2 regions of the Mesorhizobium delmotii genome follow, and region 1 is predicted to be linked to the other one. Evidence: predicted binding sites of a transcription regulator. Region 1 holds the regulator's gene; the other holds the start of a gene.
The links. The regulator HrcA, encoded in region 1, represses chaperone genes, less so after heat shock. The targets are predictions, from matches to a motif close to GTTAGCACTCNCNNNNNGNGAGTGCTAAC.

Region 1 (3,448 bases):
GCGCGACGAGAGCGAGGCCGAGCACCACGGCGGTGAGATAGGTGAGATCGCCGAGCATCAGCCCGAAGGACATTGCGAGCGCCGAGCGAAAGCCGGACCCGAGCGCACGCGCAATAAGCGCGGTAAGCCCCGGGCCAGGAATGGCGGCGGCGATGCCGAGGGCCGCGCTATAAGCGAGGAATCCGGTGAGGGTCATGGTTTCGGCCTTAGCGCATGACCCCGAAATCGGAATCGACCTTTTAAGACTGAGCCTTGTCGCACAAAGGCGGGCAGGCGTGTACTCCCTGAGGGACGAATTCGATTGCACCAGCGCCGCCGGCCGAACGAACCCGCCGATCAAGTTCCGCTTTGAGTGGTTCAGCACACGGAGAGTTGAAGCAAATCGACCGTTTTGGTCGTCGCCTCAATTTCCGGCCGCGTAGAAATCGTCGTCGAGGCGCTTTTCCAGCGCGACGAGATCGGCCGGCAGCGGCAGGCCCATGGCGCGCATTTCCCTCAGCTTTTCGCGCAGCTGCTCCTGCACTTCATGCTGATCCTCAGGCTGGTTGATCATCTGCTCGAGCAACAGGCTGATCTGAGCTTTGAATGATTCCAGCGCCATTTTTTTCTCCTTGAGGTCCACCCAAAGCGCGTCGCGGTTGGAAGGGTTCCTGCGACGCGCTTTGCTTTCTTGTTTTTATGCATGTCGTTATCCCAAACCGCTGCTCAACCGAGGGCAGGCTTTTGGGCGACATACATTATCGCAGCATGCGGGAAATAAGCTGCGCGGTATAGTCGACCATCGGCACGATGCGGGCATAGTTCAGCCGGGTCGGGCCGATGACGCCGAGCGCGCCGATGACGCGGGCGTCCTTGTCGCGATAGGGCGCCACGACCAGCGACGAGCCGGACAGCGAAAACAGCTTGTTTTCCGAGCCGATGAAGATGCGCACACCGGAGCCTTCCTCGGCAAGGTCGAGAAGCTGGATCAGCCCGTCCTGCGTCTCCAGATCCTCGAACAAATGCCGCAACAGCTCGATGTCGGCCTGCGCGGTGACATTTTCCAGCAGGTTGGCTCGGCCGCGCACGATGAGACGCGCCGGCAGGCCGCTCTCGGCGCCTGCCCAGACCGCAAGGCCCTTCTCGACCAGATCCTGCGACAGCGTGTCGAGGGCGGCCTTGGTCTCTTCCTTGATGCGGGCGATCTCGATCCGCGCCTCGGCCAGCGTGCGGCCACGGATATGGGCATTGAGGAAGTTCGAGGCTTCATGCAATTGCGAGACGGTGATGCCGGCGGGCAGGTCGACGACACGATTTTCGACGTCGCCGTTCTGCGACACCAGCACGGCCAGCGCCTTGTTCGGCTCGAGCTGGATGAACTCGATGTGCTTTAGCGGCACCTCGTTCTTGGCGGCAAGCACGAGGCCGGCGCCGCGCGACATGCCGGACAGCATCTGGCTGGCTTCGGTGAGCAGATGCTCCAGCGTCGCGCCCGAGCCGGAGGCGCGTACCTGCGCCTCGATGGTGCGGCGCTCCTCGTCGGAGAGGTCGCCAAGCTCCATAAAAGCATCGACGAAGAAGCGCAGGCCGGCCTGGGTCGGCAATCGGCCGGCCGAGATATGCGGCGCATAAATCAGGCCAAGATGCTCGAGATCGCTCATCACGTTGCGGATGGTGGCGGGCGACAGCGACGACGGCAGGATACGCGACAGGCTGCGTGAGCCGACCGGCTCGCCGTCCTTCAGATAAGAATCGACAATGCGCCGAAAGATGTCGCGCGAGCGCATGTCGAGCGACTGGAGTGCGGGCGACTGGAGCACTGCCGCCGACTGCGAACCGGGATCGACTGCCTTGGTCATTCGAGCCAAATACCTCCGGCCCAAAGATATAGACTTCGGCCACACCCGCGCAACCGGCCATTTTCCTTTGCGCCCTGCGCCCCATGCGGCTACAAGCCGGCCACGATTCCGAAAAAGATAGGAAAAAAGCCTGAATGCGCCCTTCTAAACGCCAATTCGACGAAATGCGCGCCATCTCCTTCGAGCGCGGCGTCTCCAAGCACGCGGAAGGTTCGTGCCTGGTGAAGTTCGGCGACACCCATGTGCTGTGCACGGCCAGCCTCGAGGAAAAAGTGCCGGGCTGGATGCGCAATTCTGGAAAGGGCTGGGTGACAGCGGAATACGGAATGCTGCCGCGCTCGACCGGCGAGCGCATGCGCCGCGAAGCTTCGGCCGGCAAGCAAGGCGGCCGCACACTCGAAATCCAGCGGCTGATCGGCCGTTCGCTGCGCGCCGTGGTCGACCTGCAGGCGCTCGGCGAGCAGCAGATCACCGTCGACTGCGACGTGATCCAGGCCGATGGCGGCACGCGCACAGCCTCGATCACTGGCGGCTGGGTGGCACTCCATGACTGCCTGCGCTGGATGGAAACCCGGCAGATGGCCAGCGTCGCCAAGGTGCTGAAGGACCATGTCGCGGCTATCTCCTGCGGCATCCATGACGGCCAGCCGGTCATCGACCTCGACTATCTCGAAGACTCCTCGGCCGGCACCGACGCCAACTTCGTCATGACCGGCAAGGGCGGCATCGTCGAGATCCAAGGCACGGCCGAGGGCGAGCCTTTCTCGGAAGAGCAGTTCACGGCGCTGATGGAACTGGCCAAGAAGGGCATCCAGCGACTGGTCAGCCTGCAGCAGATGGCCGTGGCGTAGTCCTGAAAATGCCGAGCTTGTCCGCCCCCCTCTGGCCTGCCGGCCATCTCCCCCTCAAGGGGGGAGATGGGATGTCATTTCGGCCTTCGCCAATCTCCAACCTCGAAGGGTGCGCGACGACGCAGAAGCTGCCAATCTCCCCCCTTGCGGGGGAGATGGCCGGAAGGCCAGAGGGGGGTGCCTGATGCAACCCTCCGCTATCCTTGAGTCAGCACTATACGTCACAGACCTCGCTGCTGCGGAAACCTTCTACACCGATGTGCTCGGGCTCGATCTGCTGGGCAAGGTCGACGGCAGGCATCTTTTCTTCCGTTGCGGGGACGGCGTGCTGCTCATCTTCAACGCCGAGGCGACCAAGGTGCCGCCGGCGCCCGATGCCAGGCTGAGGGTGCCGCCGCACGGCACTGTCGGCGACGGCCATCTCTGCTTTGCGGCAAACGCGGATGAGATCGCGCTCTGGAGAGCGCATCTGGAAGCAAAGAAGATTGCCATCGAAAGCGAGTTCGAATGGCCGCAAGGCGGCCGCTCGATCTATATTCGCGACCCTTCTGGCAATTCGATCGAATTCGCCGAACCAAGAATCTGGGGCCTCTGATGCATTCGCTTGATGGGCACAGAATTGTCGTTGCCAGCCATAATGCCGGCAAATTGCGCGAATTCGCCGATCTGATGGCGCCATTCGGCATAGAAGCGAAGTCGGCCAAGGAATACGGCCTGCCGGAGCCGGACGAGACTGGCACCACCTTCGAGGAGAACGCC
Region 2 (3,448 bases), on a different contig from region 1:
CTTATGATTTTGGCCGACCCAACCCGGCAAATTCATCCAAGCGCCAGTCTAGACTGTGTTGCAGCCAGATTGAAAGCGCGTCAGGCGTTTTCTTCCGTCACGGCGCGAAAGCGCAGCAGCCCGTGATAGGCTGAAAGGTCCTCGTCGTAACGGGCCTCGGTGAATTCGAGCCTGAGATTGATGCGGTGATGCTTGTCGAGCGCGAGCGCCGCATTCTGGAGGCGGGTGCTGACAAGGTCCATTGCATCGAGCATTTCTTTCCTGGCCTCGGACTTCGACCAGAAATGCAGCGTGAAAAGCTGCTCGGCATCGTTCTCCATGCCGGTTGTCCAGTCGTAGACGCTGGTCCGGCCGTAGGTGACATAGGGAAATGGAACATTTTCCGGGACATGATCGAACAGTTTTGCGCCGCCCAATGCCGCTGACAGGGAACCGTCACCGTTCAGCGCTTCAAATAAGGCCTTCTGCAGCGCGGCGGCCGGCGCGGTCATCATCTTCTCCCTCGCCCATCACGGCTGAGCAGGCCTTTGCGCCGCCAGCGATTCCTGCTTGCAGCGTAGCTGCATTGAAATTCTGGCGCCAGATCACGGGACCCCAATGACGCGGCCTTTCGAGTCAGGGATGTCTTTACGGTTGGTGACCTCTCCCATTTGGCATGCAAGGCGTTTAAAAAACGGTGCTATGAAGGTGCTCGGTTTTCTCCGGACATTCGAGGTTATTTTCGTGCGCGAGCCATCGCTGCTGCCTGTCTTTGGAAAGCTTGGGATCAAGCCGCCAGCAGCCATTGCTGCGGCGCCGACCGTGTCGAAGAACATGGTGATCCGCATTCGGAAGCTTTTGTCTTCACACGGGGCCCTGGCCTTGAAGCTGTCCGTCGTTGTGTGGACGGTCCTTGTACTGGCGGCAGTGTTCTTCATTACGCAGGCCTGACCAATCGACATCCATCGATCGGGGGCAGAAACGAAAAAGGATGCCGGGATGGCAAACCGCTACGCACTGCGCATGGAGCATCCGAACAGCTGGACCGTCTTCGATGTCTTCACCGGCCAGCCCGTCGAGCTGAAGCACCAGGTCATGGTTGGCATGAACACACGCGATGCGGACGCGATGGTCGATCGGCTGAACAGCCGAGACGTCAAGCGGCGGGCAAAGGCGGACGGCAAATCCTGAGCCGGCCTCAGGCGGCATTTGCGCCAAGGTAGGAATCTGGCGTGTTGGCCCCGATCGCGCAGGCGGTCGGGATTAGCGAAAATCGGCCGCGGTCAGCACATATATGCTCTTGCGAGTGCGGGCATAGGCATTTCTGGCGATTTCATGGATGGAACTGGAGGCGGTGTCGAACGCCGCCAGATAGGTGGCTTCAGCAGTTGGTGCCTCTGATGGTGCCTTCGAGATGGCATCAGTGGCGACAGAGAAGGAAATCTGGAACATGCCGTCATGGCCGACGAAGCGGATGCGTTTGCCCGCCTCGTCGTAGCTGCGGCTTCGATTGGGAAATGTCAGGCTCATGACTTGACCTCCGTTGATGCAACGTCTGCTTTCTTGACCGCCCGCGACACCCGCTTTTTCTTGGGGGCGACGGGATTGAGGGCCTCCGCGGCGCGGTCGGCCTCTTCCTTGGCCAGCCGCAACGCCCGCAATCTTGCCGTCTTAATGGTCCTGGCCTTGGCCTCGGAAACATATTCGGCCGTTGCCTGGTTGCGTTCCGCGGCTTTCTTCTGCTTCTCCATGAAGCGCGCTTCAGCTTTTTCCATGATGTTCTGGCTAGATTCCGCCATTGATAAAATCTCCTTTTGACCGAAATTATGAAAGTGAATTTCCCATCTAAAATAGGAACTCGGAACGAAAAATTCAACTTCCGGATTATTTTGAATTGGTGGAAATTCTGAAAATGAAACAGCAAAATAATACTATTCAATAGTTTCCGACAGAGCATGAATATTTTTTGGCACTCCTATCAATCGAGTGCCAACGGGCCTATAGAAGGGAGCGGCCGCCTAAGCCGGCCCCAGAAAGAGTTCCCATGAAATTCCGGCCCCTCCACGATCGCGTCGTCATTCGGCGCGCCGAAAGCGACACCAAATCCAAGGGCGGCATCATCATTCCCGACAATGCCAAGGAAAAGCCGCAGGAAGGCGAAGTGATCGCCGTCGGGCCGGGCGCGCGTGACGAAAGCGGCGCGCTGATCGCGCTCGACGTCAAGGCCGGCGACCTCATCCTGTTTGGCAAATGGTCGGGAACCGAGGTCAAGATAGATGGCGAGGACCTTCTGATCATGAAGGAGGCCGACATCATGGGCATCATCGAGAGGACCATCACTGCCAAGAAGGCCGCCTGATTGGAGCGCCGCGCGTCCTCTTGGACGCGCAAAGGACGCTCCAAGTTTTTGAATCTACGCATCGTGCTTTTCCGAAAATCGATTCCGATTTTCGAGCCGATGCTTCAGGCGGAACGCCGAAGTCTTTCTGGTTCCAAAGCGAACGGGCCTACTCCACACACAAACGGGATGAAAAATCATGTCTGCCAAGGAAATCAAATTCTCCACCGATGCGCGTGACCGCATGCTGCGCGGTGTCGAAATCCTCAACAACGCCGTCAAGGTGACGCTCGGCCCCAAGGGCCGCAACGTCGTCATCGACAAGGCCTATGGCGCACCGCGCATCACCAAGGACGGGGTGGCGGTAGCCAAGGAAATCGAGCTTTCCGACAAGTTCGAGAACATGGGCGCGCAGATGGTGCGCGAAGTGGCGTCGAAGACCAACGACCTTGCCGGCGACGGTACCACCACCGCCACGGTGCTTGCCGCTTCCATCTTGCGCGAGGGCGCCAAATTCGTTGCCGCCGGCATGAACCCGATGGACCTCAAGCGCGGCATCGACCTTGCCGTTACCGCTGTCGTCAAGGAAATCCAGGCACGCGCCAAGAAGGTCAAATCTCCCGGTGAAATCGCGCAGGTCGGCACCATTGCCGCCAATGGCGACACCACCGTCGGCGCCATGATCGCCAAGGCGATGGACAAGGTCGGCAATGACGGCGTCATCACCGTCGAGGAAGCCAAGACCGCCGACACCGAACTCGACGTCGTCGAGGGCATGCAGTTCGACCGTGGCTATCTCAGCCCCTATTTCGTCACCAATGCCGAGAAGATGCGCGCGGAGCTGGAGGACCCTTACGTCCTCATCCATGAAAAGAAGCTCGGTAATCTGCAGGCGATGCTGCCGATCCTCGAAGCCGTAGTGCAAAGCGGCAAGCCGCTGGTGATCATCTCCGAGGACGTCGAGGGCGAAGCACTGGCGACGCTGGTCGTCAACAAATTGCGCGGTGGGCTCAAGGTTGCGGCCGTCAAGGCGCCGGGTTTCGGTGACCGCCGCAAGGCGATGCTGGAAGACATCGCCGTGCTCACTGCCGGCCAGATGATCTCGGAAGACCTCGGCATCAAGCTCGAAAA

Region 2: a site for HrcA is predicted at 1,945-1,973, ahead of BQ8482_RS20060 (co-chaperone GroES). Genes of this name have one in related genera too.

The regions. Positions count from the first base shown of each region.
Region 1 is NZ_FUIG01000013.1:44,943-48,390, reverse strand. Features, by position in the region: gene BQ8482_RS01655 (LysE family translocator) at 1-196, opposite strand, end outside; gene BQ8482_RS01650 (hypothetical protein) at 404-601, opposite strand; gene hrcA (heat-inducible transcriptional repressor HrcA) at 738-1,838, opposite strand; gene rph (ribonuclease PH) at 1,973-2,689, shown strand; gene BQ8482_RS01630 (VOC family protein) at 2,874-3,284, shown strand; gene rdgB (RdgB/HAM1 family non-canonical purine NTP pyrophosphatase) at 3,284-3,448, shown strand, end outside.
Region 2 is NZ_FUIG01000032.1:3,609-7,056, forward strand. Features, by position in the region: gene BQ8482_RS20035 (DUF3168 domain-containing protein) at 81-494, opposite strand; gene BQ8482_RS20040 (hypothetical protein) at 682-930, shown strand; gene BQ8482_RS20045 (hypothetical protein) at 979-1,170, shown strand; gene BQ8482_RS20050 (DUF1488 family protein) at 1,243-1,509, opposite strand; gene BQ8482_RS20055 (hypothetical protein) at 1,506-1,778, opposite strand; gene BQ8482_RS20060 (co-chaperone GroES) at 2,024-2,338, shown strand; gene groL (chaperonin GroEL) at 2,517-3,448, shown strand, end outside.